DNA from 4 places in the Bradyrhizobium sp. WBOS07 genome. Region 4 is predicted to be linked to each of the others. Evidence: predicted binding sites of a transcription regulator. Region 4 holds the regulator's gene; each other region holds the start of a gene.

Region 1 (7,603 bases), 1.2 Mb from region 4:
CGCCTCGCGCAGCGAGACCGACTTCGAGCGCACGTAGATGCGGTAATCCGCCGGCCCTTCGCTGGAGAGATAGATCACCTCGCCGCCATCGACGGGCTGAGCGGCAATCGAGACGAGGCGCGTCGAGGGATTGGCCTGACAGGTCTCCGGCTCGGACCCGAGGCCGTCGTCGACCAATGCGAAGTCCGCGGCGTCGGAATCCTCGGTGACCTGAACCCGGACCGTGGCCCGCGCGGGATCTTCGGTGAAGGCGACATGCACGCCGGCGGTCCAGAACAGCGAGGTCAGCTCGACCGAGGTCTCGCCCACGGCGATGCAGGGATGCGAGACCGATCCGATCTCGGCCCGGGCAAACACCGCGGCCGCCAGCAAGGGAATAACGGAGGCCAGAATCTTGAAACGCAACATGACACTCTACTCGCCGGGCCCTCGGGGAATTCGCAGCCGAATGGGTGGGCCCTATGGTTTGCAGAGCGTAAAGGAAACTCGTTACCGCCGGGTTGACACGCGGTATCATCAAGCCATCTGCCGCACATCCTCCGCGAGTGCGCGATAGGACAATGCTTCGGCAAGATGCAGCCGGCCGATCTTGTCGGCATGGTCGAGGTCCGCGAGCGTGCGCGCCACCCGCAGCACGCGGTGATAGCCGCGCGCCGACAGCCGCATGGTCTCGGCGGCGTCGCGCAACAGTTTGGCGCCCTGCGCATCCGGCTTGGCGATCTCCTCCAGCACCGAGGCCGGCGCCTCGGCATTGGTGCGGACCTTGGGCAGGCCGGCATCCGCATAGCGCGCCAGCTGGATGTCGCGCGCTGCCGCCACGCGCGCGGCGACCTCGGCTGATCCTTCCGCCGGCGGCGGCAGGATCAGATCGGCCGCGGTCACCGCCGGCACCTCGATGCGCAGATCGATGCGGTCCATCAGCGGGCCGGAGATGCGTGCCTGGTAATCGCCGGTGCAGCGGTCGATGCGGCCGCGCTTGCAGGCATAGCCGGGCTCGAACGCATTGCCGCAGCGGCACGGATTCATCGCCGCGACCAGCATGAAGCGGGCAGGGTAGGTGACGCGATGATTGGCGCGCGACACCGCGACCTCGCCGTTCTCCAGCGGCTGACGCAGCGAATCCAGCACGCGCGGATCGAATTCGGGCAGCTCGTCGAGGAACAGCACGCCCTGATGCGCCAGCGAGATCTCGCCGGGCTTGGCGCGGATGCCGCCGCCGGTGAGCGCGGCCATGCTGGCGGAATGATGCGGTGAGCGGAACGGCCGCCGCGCCGTCAGCGCGCCGCCTTCGATCTCGCCGGCAACGGAGGCGATCATCGAGACCTCGAGCAGCTCGCCCGGGGACAGCGGCGGCAGGATCGAGGGCAGCCGTGCGGCCAGCATCGACTTGCCGGCGCCGGGCGCGCCGATCATGAGCAGATGATGCCCGCCGGCGGCCGCGATCTCCAGCGCCCGCTTGGCGCTCTCCTGGCCCTTGATGTCGCGCAGGTCCAGCGTGGACGCCGCGGCTTCGTGCACCTTCGGCGAGGGCCGCGACAGCACCTGCGTGCCCTTGAAGTGGTTGGCGATCTGGATCAGCGAGCTTGCTGCGATGATCTGGATGTCCGGGCTCGCCCAGGCCGCTTCGGAGCCGCAGGCCGCCGGGCAGATCAGCCCCTCCTCGCGTGCATTGGCGCCGATCGCGGCGGGAAGGACGCCGGCCACCGGCGCGATCGAGCCGTCGAGGCCGAGCTCGCCGAGAACGGTGAAGCCGGTCAGCGCGTCCGGCGGGATCGCCCCGATCGCCGCCATCAGGCCGAGCGCGATCGGCAGGTCGTAATGGCTGCCCTCCTTGGGCAGGTCAGCCGGCGCCAGATTGACGATGATTCGGCGCGCCGGCAGCGCCAGCCCCGAGGCGATCAGCGCCGAGCGCACCCGCTCGCGCGCCTCCGACACCGCCTTATCCGGCAGGCCGACGATGGCGAAGGCCGGCAGGCCAGGGGCGACCTGGACCTGCACGTCGACCGCGCGGGCCTCGATCCCCTCAAAAGCGACGGTGGAAACCCGCTGCACCATGCTCAAACCAGCCTGCCCCTCTCGCGCAATTAGGGGTAGCAGAGCGCGGCTCCTTTCGCAAGAACAATACAGGAACATCCCGCAGGGGCGGACAGGCCCTAACCCTTCGTAAACGCCGAGCCGACACTACGCTTCGAATGCGAGCTTCTGCCCTCAGCACATTCCAACGAATGTCCGCTACTCCTGGGGCTACGGGATGGGCCGTGGTCTAACGGGTGAACAATTCAAATGCTTGCAAATCGCCGCAGAAGCGAACGTCGGGTGTGCAGCCGCCTCGCCAAGATCCATTTTGGCGCGGGCTCGCTGCCGCGGGACTGCACGATCACCGATATTTCGGATGGTGGCGTGAAAGTGGTGGCGGAATTTCTGGAAGTGCCGCCGCAATTCACCATCATCTTCGCGCCGGACTATTCCCGGCAATGCCGCCTGCGCTGGCGCATCGGCTGCGAGTTCGGCGCTGAATTCGTCGACTGAGAGGCGGGGGCCCGCGTCCTTAACGGGACTTTAGCGTTAATCGGTAAGCATCTCTGATCAGTTGCCGAGTGATCAGAGTATGTCCAAGCGTTCGTCTCTCGCCTTTCCGCCGGCGAGATTGCTGTCTCCCGCACTGCTGGTGCTCGTCCTCGGCGGCTGCCAGACCGCCGGCGTCGAGGATGTCACCGGCGCGCTCGGCATCAGGTCGGAAACGACCGTCAAGACGGATCCCAAGCCGGACATGGACGCCTTGCGCGCGCGTTACCGCGCCAAGCCCGGCGATCCCGCAATGGCGATCGAATACGGCAAGGCACTGCGCGAGACCGGCCAGCGCGCCCAGGCGGTCGCGGTGCTGGAGCAGGCCGTGCTCGCCCATCCCAGCAACAAGGCGCTGCTCGCCGGCTATGGCCGCGCGCTCGCCGACAGCGGCAATTTCCAGCAGGCCTTCGACGTTCTCAGCCGCGCGCATTCGCCCGAGGATCCCGACTGGCGCATCCTGTCGGCGCAAGGCGCGGCGCTCGATCAGCTCGGCCGCCACGAGGAGGCGCAGCAATATTACGCGAGCGCCCTGAAGATCGTGCCCGACGAGCCGCAGGTGCTGTCCAATCTCGGCCTGTCCTACATGCTCCAGAACAATCTGCCGCGCGCCGAGCAGATCCTCGGCCGCGCCCATCAGCGCAATCAGAACGATTCGCGGATTCGTGCCAACCTCGCGCTCGTGCTGGGATTGCAGGGCCGCCAGGCCGAGGCTGAAATCCTGGTCAAGGCAGATCTGCCGCCGGACCAGGCGGCGGCCAAAGTCACGGCGCTGCGGCAAATGCTGGCGAAGAAGCAGCAGCAGGCCGAGAAGTAACCCGCCAGCCGACGGCATTCCTGCTCGTCGCGTTCTCGCGAGGCGAAAACGCTGTCGCGGCTACGACGCCTTGCGGTGCGGAGCCGATGGGCGGCCCGACCGGCCCTTCAGCTTCTTCAGCAGCGGCTCCAGCAGCGAGCGCTTCGGCTTCTTCACCTCGCCGCGGCCGGCGAGGCGGTTCGCCATGGTCTGAAACAGCGCGGTGGTGCGGTGGTTCTTGGCGACTTCCGCGATCATCTGGCCGTTATTGGCCGCGGTCGAGAACAGCTTCGAATCGAACGGGATCACCGCGATCGGCTGGCTCTCCATGGTCTTGGCGAAGGCCTTGACGTCGATCTCCGCGCGCTTGTGCATGCCGACCTGGTTGATGCAGTACAGCGGCGGCCGGTCGTTCGGTCGTGCCGCCTTCAGCACGGTCAGCATGTTCTTGGTGTTGCGCAGGTTGGCGAGATCGGGCTCGGCGACGATCACGATGTCGTCGGCGTTCACCAGCGCGCGACGCGTCCAGCCGGACCATTGGTGGGGAACGTCGAGCACGATGCAGGGCGTGGTCATGCGTAGCGTGTCGAACACGGCGTCGAACGCTTCGGCGCCGAAATCGTAGACGCGGTCGAGAGAGGCAGGCGCAGCGAGCAGGCTGAGGCGCTCGGTGCATTTGGCGAGCAGGCGCTCCATCAGCGCCGTGTCCGGCCGGTCCTGCGACAGCACCGCGTTGGCGATGCCTTGGACCGGATCCTGGTTGTAGTCGAGGCTCGCCGTGCCGAAGGCGAGGTCGAGGTCGATCACGACCGAATCGAGCGAAAGGTCGCGGGCGATGGTCCAGGCCACGTTGTGCGCGACGGTGGAGGCGCCGACGCCGCCCTTGGCGCCGACCACTGCGATGACGCGGCCGGTGATGATGGCCTCGGAGGCCGAGAACAGGCTGCAGATCGAGCGGACGACGTCGAGGGTCTCGACCGGTCCGATTACGTAATCGTTGACGCCGCGGCGCACCAGCTCGCGATAGGGCGCCGTGTCGTTGGGATTGCCGATCACGACCACGCGGGTGCCGGGGTCGCAGACGCCGGCGAGATCGTCCAATCCCTCGAGGATGTCGCGCGTGCCGTCGGATTCGATCACGATCACGTTCGGCGTCGGCATCGATTCATAGACTTCGATCGCCGCGGCAAGGCCGCCGTCCTTGGCGGTGAGGTGCGCCTTGGCGAGCCGGCGGTCCTGCCCCGCTGCGGTCACCGCTTGGAGCGTCTGCTCGGTCTCGCAAAAGGCCTGCACGGAGATGCGAGGAACCGGCGCAATGTGTTCCTCGGGGTGCCCTAGGTCGTCCGAATCTTCGTCGTGGAGCCGTGTCATTTGCCGGTATCGCTGAGCTTGGCCTTGTCGGCGTCGGGGTTGGGTGTCGCGACCGCGGTGCCCTTGCGATAGCGCTCGAAGGCGATGTCGCGCCGCGCGGTGTAGGCCGGCGTCTCGGATCGCGGCTGCTCGAGGTCGGCGGGGTTGTCGATCATTGCCGCGAGGTTGCGCTGGCTGGCGCAGCCCAGATTGAAATAGGGCCGGTTCTCGTTGTAGCCGGGATCGAGGATGGAGGGACCGATGTCTTCCGGCCACAGACCGCAGGGACCCGCGACCGCGGTGATCTTCGAGTAGCTGAGGCGGATGGTGGGCAGCAGCCCGGGGTCTTCAGGGCGATAGGGATGCTGCACGATGGCGCGCGCCGGCACGCCGCCGGATGTGAGCACCGAGCGGATTTCACGATAGGTCGCGGCCGCCGCGCGTGAATTTGCGCTGTCGACGGGGACGTCGACGACGACGGAGCCGGTGCCTTCGCGCATCCAGTCCCGCGCAATGCCGGCGACATCCGAATGCTGCGCGGCCGACAGGCCGCCGCGCGCCGTGCCGACGAAGATCACGATCGACTTCCGGCCCTCCTGCACCGCGATCGGGTGGCGCTGGCGGTAGTCGGTCGGTACTGTCTGAGTGATGTCGCCGGCGGTGTTGCAGGCGCCGAGCATCAAGGACAGCCCGGTCAATGCCAGCGCGATCCCAAAGCCGCGACGTCGATCGGCAGATGTTGTCGTCATCGCCCGGTCCCCTCTTGCACCGTTCCTTGCCCCATTGCTTGCCGCGGTCCCCAAACCGTTCGCCTCAGTCGATGATGAAGCCGAAATCGCCGGGCGCGCCGTTGATCGGATCGACGCGCCGCGTGGTGCCATAGAGCCGGTTCATGCGGCCGAGCAGCGCCGTCTGCGCATCGGAGGCCGGTGCGAAGCCGTCGTCGGGCCGCGACAATTCCTTCTGCGCGACCGCGCGCACCACATAGGGCGTCACGATCACCATCAGCTCGGTCTCGTTGTTGACGAAGTCCTGGCTGCGGAACAGCGCGCCGATGATCGGCACCTGGTCGACGCCGGGCAGGCCGTTGATTGCCTGCTTGGTCTGCTGCTGGATCAGGCCGGCCATCGCCATCGAGCCGCCCGAGGGAATCTCGAGCGTGGTCTCGGCGCGGCGGGTCTGGATCGAGGGAATGGTGATCGAGTTGCTCGAGGTCGAGGACACCGCCTGCGTCAACGTGATCGAGTTGGTGTTGGACAGCTCCGAGACCTCGGTCATCACGCGCAGGCTGATGCGGCCTTCGCTCAGCACGACCGGGGTGAAGTTCAGGGAGATGCCGAACTTCTTGTAGGTGACCTGGGTGGTACAGACGTGGGTGACCGGGTCGCAGGAATAGCCTGCGGGGATCGGGAATTCGCCGCCGGCGATGAAGGTGGCGGATTCGCCCGAGATCGCGGTCAGGCTGGGTTCGGCGAGCGTCCGCATCACACCGGCGCTTTCCATCGCGCGCATGGTGGCGCTGACGGTGGCAACGCCCTTGGCGAGGCCGGCGACGCCGAGCCCGTTGCTGCCGACGATCGGCCCGCCCGAGACCGAGAACGGGTTGGAATTGTTGAAATTCACCACGGCCGTGCCGGCATTCAGGCTGGCGCTGAGATCGACGCCGAGCTGCTTGACGATGTCGCGGCGCACTTCGCCGACGACGACCTTGAGCATCACCTGGTCGCGGCCGCGCACGACGATGTTGTTGACGACCTTGTCCGATCCGCCGACCAGCTTTGCGGCGACGTCGCCGGCCTGCTGCGCCTCGACCGGGCTCGACACCGATCCGGTCAGCATCACGCTGTCGCCGACGCCTTCGATCTGCACGCCCGGCAGCGACTGGCGCAGGGCCGTGCGCATGCCGTTGAGATCGCGCTTGACCGCGATGTCATAGGAGGCGACCTGCTGGCCGTCGGCGGCGAAGAAGACGACGTTGGTCTGGCCGACCTGACCACCGATGATGTAGGCGCGCTGGGCCGAGCGAATCACCGCATTGGCGATCTTGGGATCGGCCACCAGCACGTCCTTGACTTCGCGGGGCAGGTCGATGACGACGGATTTACCGATGCCGAGCGAGAGAAAGCGCGTCCGCGCCGGCGCGATCGTCGCGACCGGCGACACACCGAGATCCGGCGCCTGGATCGGCGCCTGGTCGCCGACCGGCGCGTCGGCGGCGTCGACGCAACCGGGCGCTGCGAGCAGCCCCAGCATCAGCATCGTCCCCGCAAAGAACGAGCGCGCGCGCTTCCCCCGAATGCGCAGGCCCGTCCGATCATCCCCGTAATTCATCATGTCCCCATCACTTCTGTGACGTCAGTTGCCGCGTCTGCACGCCGTAGCGGATGACGTCGATGCCTGCGGAGCGCTTTGCCCCCTGGTCCTCGACGGTGACTTCCGTCGCGTTGGCATCGACGATGCTTCGCAGCGCAAGCTGGAGCGTGCCGCCCTGGCGCGCGGCTGAAAGCGTGGCGACCTGGTCGGGCTTGAGTTCGAGCGTGACGGTCTTGCCGACCACGGCGGTCTGACCGTCCTTTTCCTTCGGCGCCTGGTCGATCGCGAGCACGCGGACGTTGGTCAGGATGACTTCGGACACGATGAGGTCGTTGCCGGCGGTCGGGCCGTTGGTATCGGGATTCTTCAGGCGACGTGTCAGCACGATGTCGACGCGGTCGTTCGGCAGGATGAAGCCGCCGGCGCCGGTCTCGGCGGAGATCTCGGTCGAAACGGCGCGCATGCCGGAAGGCAGGATCGCGGCCATGAAGCCGGAGCCTTCAGCCCTGACCAGCTTCTGCTCGCGGATCGGCTCGCCCTGCATCAGGGGGACGCGCGCGATCGAGCCGGCGATCTGGC
Region 2 (7,603 bases), 1.9 Mb from region 4:
TAATTCAGCGAGGCGATCGGGCGCCGCCACGGCAGCTCGCGCGTCACCTTCAGCCATTTGGCGTGCTGGTTGAACATGGAATCGACGATGTGGATGAAGGCCTCGTAGCACGAGAAGAAGCCGTGCCTGCCGGTGAGCAGATAGCCCTCGAGCCAGCCCTGGCAGAGATGCTCGCTCAGCACCTCCATGACACGGCCATCCTGCGCCAGATGCACGTCGTAGGATTCGATCGGCTCCATCCAGACGCGCTCGGTCGCCTCGAACACGGCGTCCAGCCGGTTTGACGCGGTCTCGTCCGGGCCCATGATGCGGAAGTTGCGCTCCTTCGCGTTGAGGCGGATGACGTCGCGCAGAAACTTGCCGAGCTCGCGCGTCGCTTCGGCCATGACGCCGCCGGGCTGCGGCACCTCGATCGCGAAGCGGTGGAAGTCCGGCAGCTTCAGCTCCTTCTTCAGCAGGCCGCCATTGGCATGCGGGTTGGCGCCCATGCGGCGGTCGCCGCGAGGCGCGAGCGCCTGAAGCTCGGGAACGAGGGCACCGCTTGCGTCGAACAGCTTTTCAGGCTCGTAGCTGCGCATCCAGTCTTCGAGGACTTTCAGGTGCGCCGGGTTGTCGCGGCAGCCGGCGACGGGGACCTGATGCGCGCGCCAAAAGCCCTCGACCTTCTTGCCGTCGACTTCCTTAGGGCCGGTCCAGCCTTTCGGGCTGCGCAGCACGATCATCGGCCAGCGCGGCCGCTCGACGCTTGTGCGCCTGTCGCGGGCGTGCCGCTGGATCGAACGGATGCTGGCGAGCGCGACGTCGAGCGCGTCCGCCATGGCCTGGTGCATCAATTTGGGATCGTCACCCTCGACGAACAACGGCTCGTGGCCGAAACCGCGAAAGAGATCGCGGATTTCCGCATCTCGCATCCGCCCCAGCACGGTCGGATTGGCGATCTTGTAGCCGTTGAGATGCAGGATCGGCAGCACCGCGCCGTCATGGGCGGGGTTCAGGAATTTGTTCGAGTGCCAGGACGCAGCCAGCGGGCCGGTCTCGGCCTCGCCGTCGCCGACGACACAGGCGACGATCAAGTCCGGATTGTCGAAGGCGGCGCCGTAGGCGTGCACCAGCGCATAGCCGAGCTCGCCGCCCTCGTGAATCGAGCCCGGCGTTTCCGGCGCCGCATGGCTCGGGATGCCGCCGGGAAAGGAGAACTGCCTGAACAGCCTGCGCATGCCGTCCGCATCGCGGGCGATCTCGGGATAGATCTCGCTGTAGCTGCCTTCCAGATAAGTGTTGGCGACCATGCCCGGACCGCCATGGCCGGGGCCGCAGACATAGATCACGTCGAGATCGAGCGCGCGGATGACGCGGTTGAGATGGGCGTAGATGAAGTTCAAACCCGGCGTCGTGCCCCAATGGCCGAGCAGGCGCGGCTTGATGTGTTCGGCCCGCAGCGGCTCGCGCAGCAGTGGATTGTCGAGCAGATAGATTTGCCCGACCGAGAGGTAGTTGGCGGCGCGCCAATAGCGATCAAGCAGATCGAGATCGCTGCTCGCTGCAGCTGATTGTTGTTGATTTGTCATGTTCTTGCCGATTGTTGCCGAGCCAAGGGCCGCGATCGTCACCAACTTTGTTCCGGCGCGATCGATCCCGATGCGACATCAAACGAGATCGTTACGACAGCCTTGTTGCGTGAGGTCAAAGGACCACGCTCGAAATTTGGGCGGCCGCTTTGCATGGGGCTATTTTTCCATTTCTCATTTGTGTTCTTGATTTGTTCCTTTGGCGTGCTATCTTGGCTCCATGAGTCCAGCAGCATCCTCTCATGCTCTCACGCACCCGCCGGTCAAGGCGCCCTCCGAGCCGGCGGGTGCGGACTCTGATTTTCCGGAGCTCGGCGTCGCCATCGACCGCGCCCGCCGGCGAGGGCGGGGGGCGCAGTCCAATGCCAGCGGCCGCTACGAGGCCGAGGCGCGCGTCGCTTTCGACGACGGCTGGCAGAGCCTGGAAGAGCTGCCGCCGTTCAAGACCACGGTCGCAGTCGACACGTCGCGCAAGGTGATCACCCGTAATGACTCACCCGACATCGGCTTCGACCGCTCGATCAATCCCTATCGCGGCTGCGAGCACGGCTGTGTCTACTGCTTCGCCCGCCCGACCCACGCCTATCTCGGCCTGTCGCCGGGCCTCGATTTCGAATCGAAGCTGTTTGCGAAACCCGAGGCGCCTTCGCTGCTGGAGAAGGAGCTCGCCGCCCCCGGCTACGAGCCGCGGATGATCGCGATCGGCACCAACACCGATCCGTATCAGCCGATCGAGCGCGAGCACCAGATCATGCGCGGCATCCTCGAGGTGCTGGAACGTGCCGGCCATCCCGTCGGCATCGTCACCAAATCGGCGCTGGTGCTGCGCGACATCGACATTCTCGCGCGGATGGCCAAGCGCAACCTCGCCAAGGTCGCGATATCAGTGACCTCGCTCGATCCGAAACTGGCCCGCACCATGGAGCCGCGCGCCGCGACGCCGCCGAAGCGGCTGGAGGCGTTGAAGCAGCTCTCGGACGCGGGCATTCCGACCACCGTGATGGTGGCGCCGGTGATCCCCGCGCTGAACGATTGCGAGATCGAGCGCATTCTCGATGCCGCCGCCCATGCCGGCGTCAAGGAAGCCTCCTATGTGCTGCTGCGGCTGCCGCTGGAGGTACGCGATCTCTTCCGCGAATGGCTGATGGCGAATTATCCGGACCGCTACCGCCACGTCTTCACCCTTATCCGCGACATGCGCGGCGGGCGCGACTACGATGCGAAATGGGGCGAGCGAATGAAAGGCACCGGACCGATGGCGTGGACCATCGGCCGCCGCTTCGAGATCGCCTGCGAGCGGCTCGGGCTGAACAAGCGGCGTTCCAAGCTGACGACGGATCACTTTGCGCGGCCGAAGCGGAACGGCGACCAGCTCAGCCTGTTCTGATCGGAAACGGAAGAGGCGTCGCATGCCAGGGGAACTCAATGTGCCGGTGCCGCGTCTCACGGTCATCACGCTCGGCGTCAGCGACCTCCGCGCCAGCATCGCTTTCTACGACGCGCTCGGTTTCTCGCGCCGGCTGAAGGCGACCGGCGAGGCCGTCGCGTTCTACGATACCGGTGGTCCCGTGCTCGCCTTGTATGGCTGGGATCAGCTCGCGGCCGACGCGGGGCTGCCGGACCAGCCGAGGCCGCAGGCCTTCCGCGGCATGACGATCGCCTGGAACTGTCGGACCCGCGAGGAGGTCGATGCGGTGATGGCCTTCGCGCTCGGCAAGGGGGCGAAGCTGGTGAAGACCGCGCACGAGACCCACTACGGCGGCTATTCCGGTTATTTTGCCGACCCCGACGGTCATCCCTGGGAGGTCGTGGTCGCGCCTGGCATCGATGTTGGCGAGGACCGGCGGGTGCATCTGGCGGAGTAGGGCCTGAATAGCGGGAATTGTCAGAGGTTCCCGGTTGCGCAGGCCGGGCGCCTTGCGCACGATCCCGGCCATGATTCGGGACAAGTCCGCCACCAAGCCGGCCAAAGACGCGCCTAATAAGCCGGGTAAGAAGGCTGCTGCGAACAAGGCCGCGCCGGCCAAGGCAGCCAAGACGGCTGCGGCCCAAGCCATGGCCGCTCCCGCCGGCAAGAGAGGTATCATTGCCGTCGCTCCCCCGAGCTTTCGCCGCGAGCGCGCGCTGATCAAGCGCGGCGTCTGGCCGGTCGCCGGCTGCGACGAGGCCGGTCGCGGACCGCTGGCTGGGCCGGTGGTGGCGGCCGCCGTGATTCTCGACCCCGACCGCATCCCGCGCGGCATCGACGATTCCAAGCGCCTGACGGCCGAGGAGCGCGATAAGCTGTTCGACAAGATCTGCGCCACCGCGCAGGTCTCGGTTGCCGTGGCCTCGCCCTCGCGAATCGATCGCGACAACATCCTGCGCGCCTCGCTGTGGGCGCTGAAGCGGGCCGTGGTGGCACTGCCGGAGGCGCCCAGGCATGTCTTCGTCGACGGCCGCGACCGGCTCGACACGGAATGCGACTGCGAGGCCGTGATCGGCGGCGACGGCATCGTGCTGTCGATCGCCGCGGCCTCCATCATCGCCAAGGTGACGCGCGACCGCCTGATGTGCGCGCTGGCGCAGGACTGCCCCGGCTACGGCTTCGAGCAGCACAAGGGCTATGCCGTCCCCGAGCACCTCGACGCGCTCGACCGCCTCGGCCCAACCATCCACCACCGCAGCTTCTTCGCCCCGGTCGCCGCCGCGCGCGCCAAGCACATGCCGTGGACCGTCCAGCCGGTGCAGGACCTGTTTGCAGTGGCCGAGGTCGAGGTGCACGTGGAAGCGAACGTCGAGATCGACGCATCGGCCGCGCTCTAAAACTTAATCTCCGGCGGCTGCCTCTTCGCCTCTCCCCGCGTGCGGGGAGAGGTCGGAATGCATCGAAGATGCATTCCGGGTGAGGGGGAGCTTCCGCGAGTCCATCTGTCACCGTATGCGCGGATAGAGCCCCTCACCCCAACGCTCTCCCCTTAAGAACGGGGAGAGGGAGAACAAGCAGCGGTCGCGTGGCTTTCACGCAAGTTCAGTTGCCACGACGCGCCGTGCCCTTTATCAAAACAGATGTGAGCGAACAGGGCCGGCTGGACGGGTTGGCTGCATCTTTCGGGCGTTGCATGCGGTTTACCTCCCTGGTCATCGAGCTCATTCGCGCCCGGCCGCGGCTGATCGTATGGATCGCCGTGCTGCTGCAGGCTTTGATGTGGCTGGTCGTGGCGCTGGTGTTCTACCGCAGCCCGCCCGGCACGCTGGCGACGCTGCTGGCTTTCGGACGCGAATACCAGGTCGGCACCGACCTCGGTCCGCCCTTGGCGGTCTGGCTCGCCGACATCGCCTATCGCGCCGCCGGCGGCCACATGTTCGGCATCTATGTGCTGGCCCAGCTCTGCGAGATCGCGACCTTCATCGCGCTGTATCATCTGTCCCGCGCCGTGGTCGGCTCGCAGCACGCGGTGCTCGCCGTGCTGCTGACTATGACGGTGCTCGCCTTCTCCTCCTCGGCGCTCGATTTCGGCCCCCTTGTACTGGCCCGGCCGCTGTGGGCGCTGCTGCTGCTGCACTCCTGGCAGATCATCGGCCAGCGCCGCGGCAATGCCTGGTTCGCCTGGTCGATCGAGGCCGGCCTGTTGCTGCTGACGACGCCCGCGGCGATCTTCCTGCTGCTGCTGCTCGTCGTGTTCGCGGTCTCGACCGCAGGCGGCCGCCGCACGCTGCGCGCGCTCGATCCGCTGTTCGCGCTGATCGTCGTCGCGGTGCTGGCGCTGCCCTACGCAGTCTGGCTGATGCGGGCGGAGACGCTTGCGATGCCGGCCCTGCCGCAAGTTGCGGAGCTGAGTGCCCGCGCCCTGCATGCGGCCTGGCTGCTGGCCGGCCTCGTGCTCGGAGCCGCCGCGATTCCGGCGCTGACCTTCCTCAACACCGGCCTGTTTGCCGGCAAGGGCGAGGAGCCGCCGATCATCTACCGGCCGCCGGTCGCGCCGCTCGCGCGCAACTTCGTCTATTTCTTCGCGCTCGCCCCGGTGCTGGGCGGGGTGCTGGTCTCTGGCCTGCTGGGGCTCGAATCCGTCGTCGGCGGCGCCGGCGTCGTGCTGGTGATGTCCGGGCTTGCCGTGGTGGTCGCGGCGGGCGATCTCATTGCGATGCGCCGCGCGCGGATGCTGCGCATGGTGTGGGCCGCCGCCGTCGTGGCCCCGGCCATCGGCGTCGTCCTGGGCGTCCTGCTGCTGCCCTGGACCGGCACGAGCGAGATCGCGACCTCGATGCCGGCGCGTGCGATCTCGGACTTCTTCGACGACAGCTTTGCCCGCCGCACCAACCACCGCCTGCGCGCCGTTGCGGGCGAGACGCAACTTGCGAGCCTGATCACGCTGCATTCAGGTCGTCCGCATCTCTTCATCGATGCCGACCCTGCGCGCACGCCGTGGATGAATCACGCCAAATTCAGCGAGACCGGCGGCGTCGTGGTCTGGCGCGCCTCCGACACCGCCGGCACGCCGCCGCCGGACATCCTCAAGCGCTTTCCCGGCATCGTGCCGGAAGTGCCGCGTGCCTTCGAATGGCTCGTGACCGGGCGCCAGCAACTGCTGCGCATCGGCTGGGCCATCGTGCGGCCGAAGGGGACGTAGCGACAAACGTCGATATCGTAGGGTGGGCAAAGGCGCAAAGCGCCGTGCCCACGTCGGCTCTGTCCAGCGCCACGATGGAGGTGGTGGGCATGCTGCGCTTTGCCCACCCTACAAGAGTTCGCTAGCCCGCCAGCACCTTGGCGATCGCACGCAGATCCTGCCACGCCAGCCGCTTGTAGGACGGAGAGCGGAGCAGATAGGCGGGATGGAACGTCGGCAGCGCCCGGATGGTGCGTGCGCCGGTCTCGTAGTCGAACCAGCGCCCGCGGGTGCGCATGATGCCCTCGCGCGTTCCCAGCAGCGTCTGGGTCGAGGGGTTGCCGAGCGTCACCAGCACATCCGGATTCACCAGCTCGATCTGGCGCTGGATGAAGGGCAGGCAGATCTGCGTTTCCTGCGGCGTCGGCGTGCGGTTGCCGGGCGGCCGCCAGGGAATGACGTTGGCGATGTAGGCGGTGCTGCGGTTGAGGCCGATGGCGCCGATCATCAGATCGAGCAGCTTGCCGCTGCGCCCGACGAAGGGCAGGCCCTCGATGTCCTCGTCGCGGCCCGGCGCCTCGCCGACGAACATGATGCGTGCCTGCGGGTTGCCGTCGGCGAACACCAGCCGCGTCGCGGTGTGCTTCAGCGCGCAGCCTTCGAAATTCTGCATCAGCTCGCGCAGCGCTTCCAGCGTCGGCGCGGTGCGTGCGGCTTCGCGCGCGGAGGCGATGGCGATGTCGGGAGCCGGCGCGGCTTCGCCGCGCATCACCGCCGGCGCGGTGAGCGGCCGCGGCACCTCGATCGCAGGTGCGATGCGCGGGGCCGCCGGGGGAGCATCCAATTCCGCCAGGCGGTCGATCGGTTCCTCGGCGAGCGCGCAGTCGACACCGGCCTCCAGATAGAAGGCAAGAAGCTCTCGGACGGTGGGTGCGGGTTCGGGGATCATGGAAAGTCAGACTTTTATATCAGTTTGGGGCGCCTTGCATCCCAGCGAAATGCATTTCCGCTGTTGTCCTGCCCGGAAAAATCGGAAACAAGAGGGCGCAAACGACCGAGGACCGTCTCGAGGGCTGAGATCAGATGAGCACCGAAGAACTTCCCCCGCGCGAATCCATGGAATTCGACGTCGTCATCGTCGGCGCCGGCCCCTCGGGCCTGGCGGCCGCGATCCGGTTGAAGCAGCTCAACGCCGACCTCAACGTCGTCGTGGTGGAGAAGGGCTCCGAGGTAGGCGCGCATATTCTCTCCGGTGCGGTGATCGATCCGGCCGGGCTCGACAAGCTGCTCCCGGACTGGCGCGAGGATTCCGACTGCCCGCTCAAGACTCAGGTGAAGGACGACCGCTTCTACTGGATGACGGGCGCCGGCGCGATCAAGCTGCCGAACTTCCTGATGCCGCCGCTGATGAACAACCATCACTGCTATATCGGCTCGCTCGGCAAT
Region 3 (7,603 bases), 110 kb from region 4:
CCTGCGCAAGGCCGGCACCAAGGCGACGATCCGCGAAGCGCGCCTCGTGACCGCCAATCGCACGCCGTAGGCGGGCCTGCCAAGCCCGCGAATGATGAGCGGCGAACAGCGAATGGAGCAGCAAGTCTTGGCCGCTGCTCCCTATTCGCCGTTCGTCCCGTTCCCGCTCTCCGCCTCTTCCGTGATGTGCTCGACCGAGACGACGTGCTCGTCCTCGGCGGTGTCGAACACGATGACGCCTTGCGTCGAGCGGCCGGCGATGCGGATGCCTTCGACCGGGCAGCGGATCAGCTGGCCCTTGTCGGTCACCAGCATGATCTGATCGGCGTCCTCGACCGGGAACGAGGCGACGAGGTTGCCGTTCCGGTTGTTGACGCTCATGGCGACGATGCCTTTGCCGCCGCGCCCGGTGGTGCGGTATTCGTAGGACGAGGTCCGCTTGCCGTAGCCGTTGACCGACACGGTGAGCACGACCTGCTCCTGCGCCGACATCTCGACATAGCGCTCCTGCGGGAGCTGGAAGCTGCCCGAGGTCTCCTCGGCCTCGGTATCCCCTGGTGCCTCCTCCGTGGCGGCTTCGCCGGCGACCGCGCGGCGCATCTTCAGATACGCCGAGCGCTCGTCCGAGGTGGCGTCGACGTGGCGCAGGATCGCCAGCGAGATCACCTTGTCGGAACCGGCGAGCGCGATGCCGCGCACGCCCATCGAGGTGCGCCCGGTGAACACGCGCACGTCGGTGACGGGGAAGCGGATGCACTGGCCGCCGGCGGCGGTCAGCAGCACGTCGTCGCGCTCGGTGCAGATCTGCACGTCGACAATCGCCTCGTCGTCGTCGAGCTTCATCGCGATGATGCCGGAGCGGCGGACGTCGACGAAATCCGACAGCTTGTTGCGCCGGACGTTGCCGCCCGTCGTGGCGAACATCACGTCGAGGTTGCCCCAGGTCGATTCATCCTCCGGCAGCGGCATGATGGTGGTGATGCGCTCACCCTGCTCCAGCGGCAGGATGTTGATCAGCGCCTTGCCGCGCCCGTTCGGCGCGGCCACCGGCAGACGCCAGACCTTCTCCTTGTAGACCTGGCCGCGGGAGGAGAAGAACAGCACCGGCGTATGGGTCGACGCCACAAAGAGCCGGCTGACGAAGTCCTCGTCGCGGGTCTGCATGCCGGAGCGGCCCTTGCCGCCGCGGCGCTGGGCGCGGTAGGCCGACAGCGGCACGCGCTTGACGTAGCCGGCATGCGAGACGGTGACGACCATGTCCTCGCGCTGGATCAGGTCCTCGTCCTCGACCTCGCCCTCCTGCTCGATGATGAGTGTGCGGCGCGGCGTGGCGAACTCGGCCTTCACTTCGGCGAGCTCGGTCTTGATGATGCCGAGCACGCGTTCGCGCGAGCGCAGGATGTCGAGATAGTCGGCGATCTCGCCGGCGAGCTTGTCGAGCTCGTCGCGGATTTCGTCGCGGCCGAGGGCGGTCAGGCGCTGAAGCCGCAGGTCGAGAATGGCCCTCGCCTGTTCCATCGACAGCCGGATCGTGCCATCCGCGCTGATGCGATGGCGCGGATCGTCGATCAGCGTCAGCATGTCCTCGACGTCCCGGGCCGGCCAGTCGCGCGACATCAGGGTGTCGCGGGCGGTGGTCGGGTCGGGCGAGCTTCGGATCACGCGGATCATCTCGTCGATATTGGCGACGGCGATCGCGAGACCGACGAGGATATGGGCGCGATCGCGCGCCTTGGCCAGCAGGTACTTGGTGCGCCGCGTGACGACCCGCTCGCGGAAGTCGACGAAGATCGTCAGCAGGTCCTTCAGATGCATGATCCGCGGACGGCCGCTGTCGAGCGCCACCATGTTGACGCCGAAGCTGGTCTGCAGCGGCGTGAACCGGTAGAGCTGGTTCAGCACCACATCCGGAACGGCGTCACGCTTCAGCTCGATGACGACGCGGTAGCCTTCACGGTCCGATTCATCGCGCAGGTCGCCGATGCCCTCGATCTTCTTTTCCTTGACCAGCTCGGCGATGCGCTCGACCATCGTCGCCTTGTTCACCTGGTAGGGAATCTCGGTGATGATGATCGCCTCGCGCTCCTTGCGGATGGTCTCGATCGCGACCTTGCCGCGCATCACGATCGAGCCGCGGCCGAGGTGATAGGCGGAGCGGATGCCCTGCCGCCCGAGAATGACGCCGCCGGTCGGGAAATCCGGTCCCGGCACGATGTTGATGAGCTCGTCGATGGTGAGCGCGGGGTTGTCGATCAGCGCGACGCAGGCGTCGATGACCTCGCCGAGATTGTGCGGCGGGATGTTGGTCGCCATGCCGACCGCGATGCCGCCCGCACCGTTGACGAGAAGGTTCGGGAACTTGGCCGGCAGGACCGACGGTTCGGTCTCGTTGTTGTCGTAGTTGGGCTGGAAGTCGACGGTGTCCTTGTCGATGTCGGTCAACAGGGCCAGCGCCGCCTTCGTCAGGCGCGCTTCGGTGTAACGATAGGCGGCCGCGGGATCGCCGTCGACCGAGCCGAAATTGCCCTGGCCGTCGATCAGCGGCACGCGCATCGAGAAGTCCTGCGCCATCCGGACCATGGCGTCGTAGATCGACTGGTCGCCGTGCGGGTGGTACTTACCGATGACGTCGCCGACCACGCGGGCGGATTTGACGTACTTCTTGTCGGGTGTGTGCCCCTGCTCGTTCATCGAGTACAGGATGCGGCGGTGCACCGGCTTCAGACCGTCGCGGGCATCAGGCAGCGCCCGCGCCACGATCACGCTCATGGCGTAGTCGAGGTAGGACTTCTTCATCTCCTCGAAGATGGAGACGGGGCGAATGTCCGAGGGTTGCGCCGGCTGGTCGCCGGGCTTGTTGTCGTCGTCAGCCAAGGGGGAATCCGGTGAGTTTTTGTCTGGGAATCATATAGCGCATCGCACCCCTGATAACCACCCTTGGCGGCGGCTCGGAAGCGCTTTTTCCGCTTATTTTTCCAATGACTTACGGCGTTGCACGGCACGCCTGGAAGCAAGCTGGAACAGGTCGTCCAGAATCGCCCCTGCCAACACGGACCCCCCCGCGGCGAGCGCCCATCCGTCTGCTTTGCCGAGCGCGGGCCGAGTTCAACCCGAACATGAAGCGGGCCCGGAAATCCCGAGCCCTTTCTGTCAATTAGTAAGGTTTGCTGACACGACGTGCAAAGGCGCGCCGAGACCCGCCAGCGCCGCCTCGTCCGATCCGTTCTCAGAACGGGATATCGTCGTCCATGTCGCTGTTGCGGCTGCCGCCACCGGCGGCAACCGGACGGCGCGGCGCGCTGCTGACGGGGCCGGAAGAGCCGAAATCGCCGCCCGGCTCGTCACCGAAGCTGCCGCCTCCGCCGCCGCCACCGCGGCCGTCGAGCATCGTCAGCGTCGAGTTGAAGCCCTGCAGCACGACCTCGGTCGAATACTTCTCGACACCACTCTGATCGGTGTATTTGCGGGTCTGCAGCGCACCTTCGATGTAAACCTTGGCGCCCTTCTTCAGATACTGTTCGACGATCTTGCAAAGCGGCTCCGAGAAGATCACGACGCGATGCCACTCGGTCTTTTCCTTGCGCTCGCCGGTGTTCTTGTCGCGCCAGGTTTCCGATGTCGCGATGCTCAAATTCGCAATCGGCCGCCCGTCCTGGGTGCGGCGAATTTCAGGATCCTTGCCGAGATTTCCAACCAGAATGACCTTGTTGACGCTTCCCGCCATCGCCGCTCTCCACTCCGAATGCCACTGATTTCAAAGGCCGAGCGCGCTGCCCGCGTTCCTCTGCGCCCTGTTGAGGCGACCCTATACGCTTGCGGGCACCGCTCAGCCCGTCACCCCCAAGGTTATCCCCATATATAGCATCGACCTTCGCTATGTTCCAGATTTGTTCTTTCCTTACGGCGCACCGAAACAGAACCTGGGATTCATCCCGCCGGCGCCGAGGAATGTTCCGCCACGGGAACCGGGCGAGGTTCCCGGAAACAGGCAAAACCGCTTAACATTGAGCAAGTTGCGGCCCCTTTTGGGCACCGGCAAGTGTGGCATTTGAGAGACGGACTCGGTGCCGTCTTGGGACTACGATCGCCCTGTAATTGAATGATAAGGGCGTCGCGCCTGATCCGCTGCTTCGGGGACTGCGAGAAGCGGCGAACACTGGGGAGACTGCAATGAACAAGATTCTGATTGGTGCCATCGGTGCAGTGACATTGAGCCTGTCGGCTCCCGCCAGCGCGGCGGATCTCGCCGCGCGCCCCTACACCAAGGCCCCGGCGCCGATGGTCGCCGCCATCTACGACTGGAGCGGCTTCTACGTCGGCATCAACGGCGGCGGCGGCAGCAGCCGTAAGTGCTGGGATTTCGTCACCCCGGGGACCGGCGTCCTGGTTGGCGAAGGCTGTCACAGCGCGACCGGCGGCACGGTCGGCGGCCAGGTCGGTTATCGCTGGCAGTCGACCAATTGGGTGTTCGGCCTCGAAGGCCAGGGCAACTGGGCCGACTTCTCCGGCGACAACATCAGCACGGTGCTCGTGGGCACGGGCCTGCGCAATCGCTCGAAGATCGACGCCTTCGGTCTGATCACCGGCCAGGTCGGCTACGCCTGGAATAACGTGCTGCTCTACGTGAAAGGCGGCGGCGCCGTCGTCAGCGACCGCTATCGGAGCTACGATCTCGTCACCGGCCTCGAGTTTGACCGGGCGAACGAGACCCGTTGGGGCGGCGTCGTGGGCGCAGGAATCGAGTTTGGATTTGCGCCGAACTGGACGGTGGGCTTCGAGTACGACCACATCTTCCTCGGCAACCGCACGATGACTTTCACCGGCTCGGGCAACCTGCTGGCGGCCCCGCTTGGCGCCGTTACACGCTCCGATCGTATCAGCCAGGACGTCGATATCGGCCTGATCCGGGTGAACTACCGCTGGGGCGGGCCGCTGATCGCCAGATACTGATATCTCTCTGACATTGTTCGATGATTGAAGGCCGGCCTTGCGCCGGCCTTTGTCATTCGGGAGGTCGGATCCGCAGGCGCAATGAGTCAGTAACCATCACCTTTTCAACCACTGTGGCTTTACGGAGACACAACTTGCGGCTTCAGTGGTGTAAGCACTGCTTCAGTTGGGCCGTTGAGTCCGCTGCCCTTCCGTCAAGGAAGGCAACAATAGAAACTGGGACTGGGATTAAGTTGAAAATGAAGAAAGTTCTGTTGGCTTCGGCCTGTTTGTTCGCTCTGGCGGCCCCCGCTTCGGCTGCTGATCTCGCGGCTCGCCCCTACACCAAGGCGCCGGTCGCTCCGCTGGCTTCGGTCTACAACTGGACCGGCTTCTACCTCGGTATCGTCGGTGGCGGCGCCTGGGAAGCCTCGTCGGGCGACCCGAAGATGCAGGGCGGTTTCGTCGGCGGCACCGCCGGCTACAACTGGCAGACCGGCAACGTGGTGTTCGGCCTCGAGGCCGATGCCGCCTGGGCTGACGTCAGCGCCTCGGCAGCTGGCACGGTTTTCGTCGCCGGCGTCGGTGGCGTCCCCGCCTCGCTGACCTCCAAGACCGACGCCATGGGCACCGTGCGCGGCCGCATCGGCTGGGCCATCAACAACGTGCTGCTCTACGGCACCGGTGGTTACGCCTGGATCGACAACAAGCTCACCGCCACCCTGGGCGGCCTCTCGGCCTCCGACAGCAAGTTCCACTCCGGCTGGACTGTCGGCGCGGGTGTCGAGGCGTTCTTCGCACCGCAATGGTCGGTCAAGGGCGAGTATCTCTATCGCAGCCTCGACGGCGAGACCTACTTCTCGGGCACCGTTCCCACCGGCACGCTCAACCTCCACACCGTGCAGGTCGGCGTGAACTATCACTTCGGCGCCCCGGTGGTTGCGAAGTACTAAGCGACACTTCAACGCCTCAGCGTTACGAAAGGCCGGCCTCGCGCCGGCCTTTTTGTTTTGGAGGATACGCGCCGGATCAGTGCAGCGCCTGCTGCCAGATGCCGCCAGCGCGCCAACATTCCGTTGACGATTCGCAACTCCCTCTGGAAATCCGTCTCCGTTCTTCCTACGTTCGCTGACAACCCCATCGGCGCCGATCCCGGTTCCGGACGAAGCGCGCCTTTTTTATCGGCGCGGTCGCGCACCCATGGGATTCCCTAGGGGCAACTCGGATGGATGAAGTGATCAAGGCGAAGCGCCAACAACAGAACGCGGGCTCCAGCCTGCGCGCAATTACGATCCGCGGCGCGCGCGAGCACAACCTCAAGAACATCGACGTCGAGATTCCCCGCGACAAGCTGGTGGTGTTCACCGGCCTCTCCGGCTCCGGCAAATCCTCGCTCGCCTTCGACACCATCTACGCCGAGGGCCAGCGCCGCTACGTCGAATCGCTGTCGGCCTATGCGCGCCAGTTCCTGGAGATGATGCAGAAGCCCGACGTCGACCAGATCGACGGCCTGTCGCCGGCGATCTCGATCGAGCAGAAGACGACGTCGAAGAACCCGCGCTCGACCGTCGGCACCGTCACCGAGATCTACGACTATATGCGCCTGCTCTGGGCGCGCGTCGGCGTGCCCTACTCGCCGGCCACCGGCCTGCCGATCGAGAGCCAGACCGTCTCGCAGATGGTCGACCGCGTGCTGGCGCTGCCCGAGGGCACGCGGCTCTATCTGCTCGCGCCGGTCGTGCGCGGCCGCAAGGGCGAGTACCGCAAGGAGCTCGCCGAATGGCTCAAGAAGGGCTTTCAGCGCGTCAAGATCGACGGCACCTTCTATGAGCTCAGCGAGGCGCCGACGCTGGACAAGAAATTCCCGCACGACATCGACGTGGTCGTCGACCGCATCGTGGTTCGCGCCGACATCGGCCAGCGCCTCGCCGAAAGCTTCGAGACCGCGCTGAAGCTCGCCGAGGGCCTCGCCGTCGTCGAGTTCGCCGACGCGCCTGCGGCCGCTCCCGCCGAAGAGAAGAAGAAGACCGCCAAGATCCACGACAAGAGCGGGCCCGAGCGCATGCTGTTCTCGGAAAAGTTCGCCTGCCCGGTCTCCGGCTTCACCATTCCCGAGGTCGAGCCGCGCCTGTTCTCGTTCAACAACCCCTACGGCGCCTGCCCCGCCTGCGGCGGCCTCGGCGTCGAGCAGCATGTCGACGAGGACCTCGTCATCCCCGACAAGGAGCTCGCCATCGGCAAGGGCGCGATCGCGCCCTGGGCCAAATCGTCCTCGCCCTATTACGTGCAGACGCTGACCGCGCTCGGCAAGCACTACAAGTTCACCCTGACCACCAAGTGGAAGGACCTGCCGAAGAAGACGCAGAACGCGATCCTGCACGGCTCCGGCGAGGACGAGATCAAGTTCTCCTACGAGGACGGGGTGCGCTCCTACGACACCAGGAAGCCGTTCGAGGGCGTCATCACCAACATCAACCGCCGTTACCGCGAGACCGAAAGCGAGTGGGCCCGCGAGGAGCTGGCGAAGTACTTCCACGACGTGCCCTGCGAGGCCTGCCGCGGGTTTCGCCTCAAACCCGAGGCGCTCTGCGTCAAGGTCGGGGCTAAGCATATCGGCGAGATCTCGGAGCTGTCGGTCAGGAAGGCCGGCGAATGGTTCGAGACCGTGCCCGGC
Region 4 (7,603 bases):
GCCTATGTCGACGACCAGACCCAGGAGGAGATCCGCGTCTCCCGCGGCACGCTGACCGAGCCCGGCAAGAACTCGCCGTTCCGCGACCGCAGCGTGGAGGAGAACCTCGACCTGTTCCGGCGTATGAAGGCCGGCGAATTCCCCAACGGCGCGCGCGTGCTGCGGGCCAAGATCGACATGGCCGCCGGCAACATCAACCTGCGCGATCCCGTGCTGTACCGCATCCTGCACGCGCATCATCCGCGCACCGGCACGAAGTGGAGCATCTATCCGAGCTACGATTATGCGCACGGCCAGTCGGACGCGATCGAAGGCATCACGCACTCGATCTGCACGCTGGAGTTCGAGGACCACCGGCCGCTCTACGATTGGTTCATCGAGAAGCTGCCGGTGCCGTCCAAGCCGCATCAGTACGAATTCGCGCGGCTGAACCTGACCTACACGCTCCTGTCCAAGCGCGTGCTGACGCAGCTCGTCCGCGACGGCCATGTCGCGGGCTGGGACGATCCGCGCATGCCGACCATGGCCGGGATGCGCCGCCGCGGCGTGCCGCCGGCGGCCTTGCGCGAGTTCGTCAAGCGCATCGGGGTCGCGAAAGCCAACAGCGTCGTCGACGTCGGTATGTTGGAGTTCTGCATTCGCGAGGAGCTGAACCGCACCGCGCAGCGCCGCATGGCGGTCTTGAGGCCGCTCAAGGTCGTGATCGAGAACTACCCGGAAGGGCAGACCGAGGAGCTCGAGGCGATCAATCATCCCGACGATCCCTCGGCGGGCACGCGGAAGATCACGTTCGGCCGCGAGCTCTATATCGAGCAGGACGACTTCATGGAGAACCCGCCGAAGAAGTTCTTCCGCCTGTCCCCGGGCAACGAGGTGCGGCTGCGTTATGCCTATTTCGTCAAGTGCACCGGCGTGATCAAGAACGACAAGGGCGAGGTGGTGGAGCTGCGCTGCACCTACGACCCCGCGACCAGGGGCGGCAACGCGCCCGACGGCCGCAAGGTCAAGGCGACCATGCACTGGCTGCCGGCGGCAACTTCGGTGCCGGCTGAGATCCGCATCTACAACCAGCTGTTCGCCAATCCGAGCCCGGACGCTTCGAACTTCGCGGCGGATCTCAATCCGAACTCGCTGGAGATCCTGCCCGACGCACGAGTCGAGGCAGCGGTGGCGGAGAGCAACTCGACCGAGCCGATGCAGTTCGAGCGCCAGGGCTATTTCGTGCGCGACAGGGACTCGACGCCCGGCAAGCCGGTGTTCTCGCGCACCATCGGACTGCGCGACACCTTCGCGAAGGAAGTGGCGAAGGGCTGAGGGACCACGATGAGCAACGAAGCCGACGCCATCGCTTCAGCCATCATCGCGAAATGGTGCGCCGGCTTCGCGACGCTCGATGCGACCGCGCTGTCGTCGCTCTATGCGAAGAATGCATTCTTCTTCGGCTCCAACCCGAAGCTCTACCTCGGCAGGGACGGCGTCGCCGACTATTTCAGCGGCCTGCCGCGCTGGCGCCAGCCGCGCGCCGTATTCTCCGACGTGAACGCAGCGCAGGCCGGCCCGGACCTGATCAACATGGCCGCCACGATCTCGTTCGACCTCGCCGGCGAGCGGGACGATCTCATCGTCAAGATGAGCTGGGTCATCATCCGCGAGGACGGCGACTGGAAGATCGTCAATCACCACGCCTCGTCGCAGGCGCCGCTGATCTGACACGGCTCCATCGGTTTCGTCATTCCGGGGCGCGCCACTTGGCGCGAGCCCGGTATCCACACTCACGATGGTGGTTATGGATTCCGGGCTCGCGACTTCGTCGCGCCCCGGAATGACGCCTATAGTGCCGAAGGTTGGGCAAAGGTACAGCGCGCCGCGCCCACCATCTTTCGGTCGCGAAACAGCACACGGCATCGTCATTCCCGAGAGAGAACGAACGTGCCTCGTCTGCGTTGGCGTGGGTTCAACAAGGAACCCGCCATGCAGAACATCGCAGAGCATATGGAAGTCATCGGCGCCGACGGCGTCCATGTCGGCACCGTCGACAAGGTCGAAGGCAACCGCATCAAGCTGACCAAGAAGGACAGCGGCGAGGGCAGCCACAAGGGTCATCATCATTTCATCGACAAGGGCCTCGTCGCCGATGTCGAGGGCAACAAGGTGCGGCTGGCGGCCAAGGCGTCGGTGGCCGTGACGATGGAAGAGGAAAAGTAGGGCGCCTTCTCGCGTTCCCGATCTGTACCGCTATTCGCCCGGCCGCACGTTCCGGTAGCCTTGGCGCCAGTCGCGTCGCGTTAGGTGCAGGGGAATGGCGGAGCAGGGCCGGCCAGTACGCGCCCAGGGGATTGCCGGGACGTGGCCGGTCGGCCGCGCCGCCCCCGCCGGTGGTTTTGCTCCGGCGGGTTTCGGCATCTGGCCCACGATCGTCGAGACATTGCGCGAGTGGGCCCGCGCCGAGGCCGGTCCGGGACGCCTGCTGCCGTGGGTGCCGGTCGCCTTCGGCGGGGGCATCGCGCTCTATTTTGCCGCCGATCATGAGCCGGTGCTGTGGGTCGTCGCAACGACGGCGGCCGCGCTGCTGCTCGGCGCGATCCTGGTGCGGCGGAGCCGGCTGTTCGCGCCGGCGCTCATGATCGCGGCGGTCGCTTCCGGCTTTGCCGGCGCGACCTGGAAGACGGCGCGCGTCACCCATACCGTGCTGGCCAAGCCGCTCTATTCCGTGTCGCTGTCGGGCTTCGTCGAGACACGCGACATCCGCGAGCGCACCGACCGCTTCGTGCTCCGCGTCACCGCCATGGAGGCGCAGCGCAGCGACGTCAAGCTCGAGCGCGTCCGCCTGTCGGTGCGCAAGGGCACCGCGCCCGAGGTCGGCAGCTTCGTTCAACTGAAAGCGCGGCTGATGCCGCCGCTCTCGCCGGTGCGCCCGGGTAGCTACGACTTCTCGCGGGATATGTTCTTTCAGGGCATCGGCGCCTCCGGCTTCGTGATGGGCGCGATCACGGCCTCGACCCCGCCGGACGCCGGCGGCCTGCGGCTGCGCTACGCCGCTTTCATGCAAGGCCTGCGCGATGCGATCGATGCCCGCATCCGCGCGACGCTCGAGGGCGACAACCGCGCGATCGCGACCGCGCTGCTCACCGGGCGGCGCGATGCGATCTCCGCGCCCGTCAACGACGCGATGTTCATCTCGGGGCTCGGGCACGTCCTCTCGATCTCCGGCTATCACATGGCGGTGGTCGCAGGCGTCGTCTTCTTCGCGGTGCGCGCGCTGCTGGCGTTGATTCCGGGCCTTGCCGTTGGTTTCGCCATCAAGAAATGGTCGGCGGCCGCAGCTTTGGTGGCGGCCGCGTTCTATCTGCTGCTCTCGGGCGCCGAGGTCGCAACGCAACGATCGTTCTTCATGACGGCGGTGGTGCTGATCGCGGTGATGGTCGACCGCCGCGCCATCACCTTCCGCACGCTGGCGGTGGCGGCGCTGATCGTGCTCGCGGTCGCCCCGGAGGCGCTGGTGCATCCGAGCTTCCAGATGTCGTTTGCGGCAACGCTCGGTCTGGTGGCGCTGGTGCAGATCGGCATGCCGAACCTGCTGGCCGCGCCCGATCATTCGGCGACCGCACGCGTCGCGCTGTGGGGCGGCCGCGAGATCGCGATGCTGTTCTTGGCCTCGCTGATCGCGGGGCTTGCGACCACGCCCTATGCCGCCTTCCACTTCCATCGCGTCACGCCCTATGGCGTGCTCGCCAATCTCGGGGCGATGCCGGTGGTCTCAGTGCTGGTGATGCCGGCGGGGCTGTTGGGATTGCTCGCAGCGCCGTTCGGGCTCGATGGCGTGTTCTGGTGGCTGATGGGGCTGGGCATCGACTGGATGGTCGCGGTCTCGCGCTGGGTCGCGACGCTTCCGGGCGCGGTCGGCCGCATCCCGGCGTTCGGCATCGCGCCGCTGATCGCCGCGAGCCTCGGCATCATCCTGATGGGCCTGTTGCGCACGCCCCTGCGCTGGTGCGGTGCCGTGGTGCTGCTGGCGTCCATCGCCTGGGGCCTCTCCGCACGGCAGCCTGATGTCCTGATTGCCGGGGACGGCGCCAGCGTCGCGGTGCGGGGCGGGGACGGGCGCCTGCACCTGATCAGGGCGGGCAAGGACAGCTTCCTGCTGAAGGAGTGGCTGGCGGCCGACGCCGATCCGCGCGATGCCGGCAGCAGCACCTTGGCCGAGGGAGTGTCGTGCGACGAGTCCGGCTGCGTGACACCGCTCGCCGATGGGCGCCTGGTCGCGCTGGCCTCGCGCATCGATGCGCTGGCGGACGATTGCAGCCGCGCCGCGCTGGTGGTGACGTCGCGGCCCGCGCCGCCCGATTGCGCGGCGATGGTGGTGGACCGGCAGCGGCTCGCGCGCCAGGGCACGCTGGCGCTGACACGGCATGGCGACGGATTTGCGGTTCAGGCGGTCAAGGCGAGAGGTGCAGACCGCCCCTGGTCGCCGGCAGCCGCCGGCGAGGGAGATTTCGAAGGAGCCCTCATGCCGAGGCCGGCTCCGCGCGTCCGCGACGCTACGCCGTCGGAGGCCGATCTTCAGGCCGAGGACTGAGCTTTCATCAGCCGATCGGCTGGCGCGTGACCGCCGCCCGATTGTCCGCGATGATCTCAGGCTTGTGCTCGCGCTCGCCGACCGGCTGCGTCACCGGCAGCTGCAGCACGGTTGCGCGCTGGCCTTCGACCAGCTGAGTCACCAGCACGTATTTGCCGTCAGGAAATTCGATCGCGTCGTGATGGCGATCGGGAATGTGTGGATCGATCTTGCCGAACTTGCCGACGCGGGAGTTGACGGTGCGCGTCCAGATCCAGCGGTTGTCGTAACGGACGTTGTCGGCAAAGGCGAGCTCCGTCCCCGGCAGCAGGCAGACCGCGACAGAGAGATCGGCTTCGGAGGCGAAGCCGCGCGTCGAGGTGCCGCGGAAGGTTGTCGTGACGATCGTCTCGCCGACTTCGGCGGGACGCGTCGCGACGGCATGCAGGCTGTAGTCACACATCGGGTGCTCCTCATGCGAAGATTGCGACCCGCGTCTCGTCGAGGCGCAGGCCTCAATCAGAGTGGAAGCCTGCAACGCTCTGCTTGGTTATGGGCAAATCTGCGGCTCGCGTCCGCAGCGCGCGATCACTTTATCTTTCCCGGATTCGATAGGAACAAACATCGCATCCTTGCATTTGGCCGGCGTATCGGCGCTGCCGGCACCACTCTGCGCAGGGCTATCGCATGTGGTTATGGTCACCAGCCGCCTCCACAGCGTCATGGCCGGGCTTGTCCCGGCCATCCACGCCTTCGACGCAGCACAATGAACGTGGATGCCCGGGACAAGCCCGGGCATGACGACCCCTGCAAAATTCAAATGCGATTGTCGAAGCGCGCCCGGCGCTTGATGTTGGGTATCAGTACTTCCGGTAAAGCCCGATCAGCTTGCCCTGAATCTTCACGCGGTTCGGCGGCAGGATGCGCACCTCATAAGCGGCATTGGCCGGCTCGAGTGCGATCGAGGCGCCGCGGCGGCGGAAGCGCTTGAGCGTGGCCTCCTCGTCGTCGATCAGCGCCACCACGATGTCGCCGGTATCGGCGCTCTCGTTGCGCTGGATCAGCGCCATGTCGCCGTCGAGGATGCCGGCTTCCACCATGGAATCGCCGCGCACTTCGAGCGCGTAGTGCTCGCCCGAGCCGAGCATGTCGGGCGGCACGCTGATGGTGTGGCTGCGGGTCTGCAACGCCTCGATCGGCGTGCCGGCCGCGATACGGCCCATCACGGGCACCGCAACGGGCCGCTCGCCCTCGTCCATGGACGGGCTGGAGCTGGCGCGGACCTTGCCGAGATTGCCCTCGATGACGCTCGGCGTGAAGCCGCGACGGGCGCCGGCGGCAGCCTGGAGCTCCGGCAGCTTGATCACTTCGATGGCGCGTGCGCGGTTGGGCAGGCGGCGGATGAAGCCGCGCTCCTCGAGCGCGGTGATCAGGCGGTGGATGCCCGACTTCGAGCGCAGGTCGAGCGCATCCTTCATCTCGTCGAAGGAGGGCGGCACACCGCTTTCCTTCAAACGTTCGCTGATGAACCTCAGAAGCTCGTATTGTTTGCGCGTTAACATCTCGACCAAAGTCCCCCGGTTGATGTCGTTCGATTCCGAGACGATGAGTTCAGCGATAAGCCGCTACATGCTCGAAACAAATCATGAACGGACACTATATGTTCGATACATGTTCCGCAACTGCTTAATTTACCGTGAACGGTGGCGAACTCGCGGAATGCGTGTGGCCGTGCACTCAGACGGGGAGACGCAGCACCTCGCAAGGGCTGCCGGCCTCGGCCTTCGGCGCGAACGGTGCGCGCACGAGAAGTACCTGTGCCGCAGCAAGATTCGCAAGCAGAGAGGAATCCTGATGGCTGACGGGAACGGCGACCTGCGCACCATCGTCGCGCAGTTCGAGGCGCGCGCGCAGATAATCCTCGCGCTGGTCGTTGGCGCCGAGATCCTTGCCCAGCACGGCGCGCTCGCGGCGATGATGAATCACTGAACGGCCCGACAAGGCGCGAATCAACGGCACCATGAACAGGAACGCGCACACGTAGGACGACACGGGATTGCCGGGCAGGCCGATCACGCGCATCGCGCCGAGCCGTCCGTGCATCATCGGCTTGCCGGGCCTGATCGCGATCTTCCAGAACGCCATCGAGATGCCTTCGCCCCGCAGCGCCTGCTGGACCAGATCGTGGTCGCCGACCGACGCGCCGCCGGTCGTGATCAGGATGTCAGCACCGCTCTCGCGGGCGCGGCGGATTCCGGCGGAGGTGGCCTCCAGCGTGTCGGCGGCGACACCGAGGTCGATGGTCTCGGCGCCCTCGCTGCGGGCGAGCGCATGCAGGGCGTAGCCGTTGGAATAGACGATCTGGCCGTGCCCGGGCGTGGTGCCCGGCCTCACCAGCTCGTCGCCGGTGGCGAGGATCGCAACCTTGGGACGGCGGCAGACGGCGAGGTGCGGGTGATTCATCGCCGCTGCAAGCGCGAGATCGCGCTCCGTCAGGCGGGTTCCCTTGCGCAGGAGCACGTCACCTTCGCGGAAATCGACGCCGGCCGGGCGGACGTGCCGTCCGGCGATCGCGGCTTCCTTGATGGTGACGCTGTTGCCGTCCGCGACAGTGTCCTCCTGGATCACGACCGCGTCCGCTCCGTCCGGGATGACGCCGCCGGTGAAGATCCGCACGGCTTCGCCGGCGCCAACTGCTCTCGTGACAGGACGGCCGGCTGCGATCTCGCCGATCACCGTCAGCCGGGAATCGACCGTTGCCGCATCGGCCGCGCGCACGGCGTAGCCGTCCATCGCCGACATCGCCTGCGGCGGCTGCGTGCGGAGCGCCGCGACGTCATGCGCGAGCACGCGGTGATAGGCCTCGTCGAGCGAAACCATCTGTTCAGGCAGCGGCTCTGCACCTGCCAGCACCGCAGCAAGGGCGTCGGAAACCGGCATCAGGGCCACGGCAAGCTCCCGCAACACATCGAAGGATTCGAATAGGGTAGGTTCTAGCCGAGGGGAAGAGACGAAGCAAAAGGGAGCGGGGTGGCGAGAGACCATGCT

Evidence for each region. The regulator LexA, encoded in region 4, represses DNA repair genes until DNA is damaged. The targets are predictions, from matches to a motif close to TGTTCNNNNTGTGTTCNG.
Region 1: a site for LexA is predicted at 2,115-2,132, ahead of DCM79_RS06135 (YifB family Mg chelatase-like AAA ATPase). Genes of this name have one in related genera too.
Region 2: a site for LexA is predicted at 1,750-1,767, ahead of DCM79_RS20765 (PA0069 family radical SAM protein). Genes of this name have one in related genera too.
Region 3: a site for LexA is predicted at 6,041-6,058, ahead of uvrA (excinuclease ABC subunit UvrA). Genes of this name have one in related genera too.

What each region holds. Positions count from the first base shown of each region.
Region 1 covers NZ_CP029008.1:1,300,758-1,308,360, reverse strand. Annotated here, with positions in the region: gene DCM79_RS06140 (hypothetical protein) at 1-408, opposite strand, end outside; gene DCM79_RS06135 (YifB family Mg chelatase-like AAA ATPase) at 517-2,055, opposite strand; gene DCM79_RS06130 (PilZ domain-containing protein) at 2,284-2,529, shown strand; gene DCM79_RS06125 (tetratricopeptide repeat protein) at 2,609-3,382, shown strand; gene DCM79_RS06120 (AAA family ATPase) at 3,443-4,732, opposite strand; gene DCM79_RS06115 (CpaD family pilus assembly protein) at 4,729-5,460, opposite strand; gene DCM79_RS06110 (type II and III secretion system protein family protein) at 5,525-7,042, opposite strand; gene cpaB (Flp pilus assembly protein CpaB) at 7,053-7,603, opposite strand, start outside.
Region 2 covers NZ_CP029008.1:4,340,776-4,348,378, reverse strand. Annotated here, with positions in the region: gene DCM79_RS20770 (phosphoketolase) at 1-1,568, opposite strand, end outside; gene DCM79_RS20765 (PA0069 family radical SAM protein) at 1,789-2,955, shown strand; gene DCM79_RS20760 (VOC family protein) at 2,978-3,433, shown strand; gene DCM79_RS20755 (ribonuclease HII) at 3,504-4,373, shown strand; gene DCM79_RS20750 (glycosyltransferase family 39 protein) at 4,670-6,178, shown strand; gene DCM79_RS20745 (uracil-DNA glycosylase family protein) at 6,300-7,106, opposite strand; gene DCM79_RS20740 (electron transfer flavoprotein-ubiquinone oxidoreductase) at 7,241-7,603, shown strand, end outside.
Region 3 covers NZ_CP029008.1:2,362,629-2,370,231, forward strand. Annotated here, with positions in the region: gene DCM79_RS11140 (hypothetical protein) at 1-70, shown strand, start outside; gene gyrA (DNA gyrase subunit A) at 142-2,874, opposite strand; gene DCM79_RS11150 (single-stranded DNA-binding protein) at 3,227-3,724, opposite strand; gene DCM79_RS11155 (outer membrane protein) at 4,171-4,950, shown strand; gene DCM79_RS11160 (outer membrane protein) at 5,190-5,882, shown strand; gene uvrA (excinuclease ABC subunit UvrA) at 6,155-7,603, shown strand, end outside.
Region 4 covers NZ_CP029008.1:2,467,893-2,475,495, reverse strand. Annotated here, with positions in the region: gene DCM79_RS11670 (glutamine--tRNA ligase/YqeY domain fusion protein) at 1-1,314, shown strand, start outside; gene DCM79_RS11665 (nuclear transport factor 2 family protein) at 1,324-1,710, shown strand; gene DCM79_RS11660 (DUF2171 domain-containing protein) at 1,972-2,205, shown strand; gene DCM79_RS11655 (ComEC/Rec2 family competence protein) at 2,300-4,576, shown strand; gene DCM79_RS11650 (hypothetical protein) at 4,584-5,018, opposite strand; gene lexA (transcriptional repressor LexA) at 5,416-6,117, opposite strand; gene glp (gephyrin-like molybdotransferase Glp) at 6,293-7,504, opposite strand; gene DCM79_RS11635 (hypothetical protein) at 7,599-7,603, shown strand, end outside.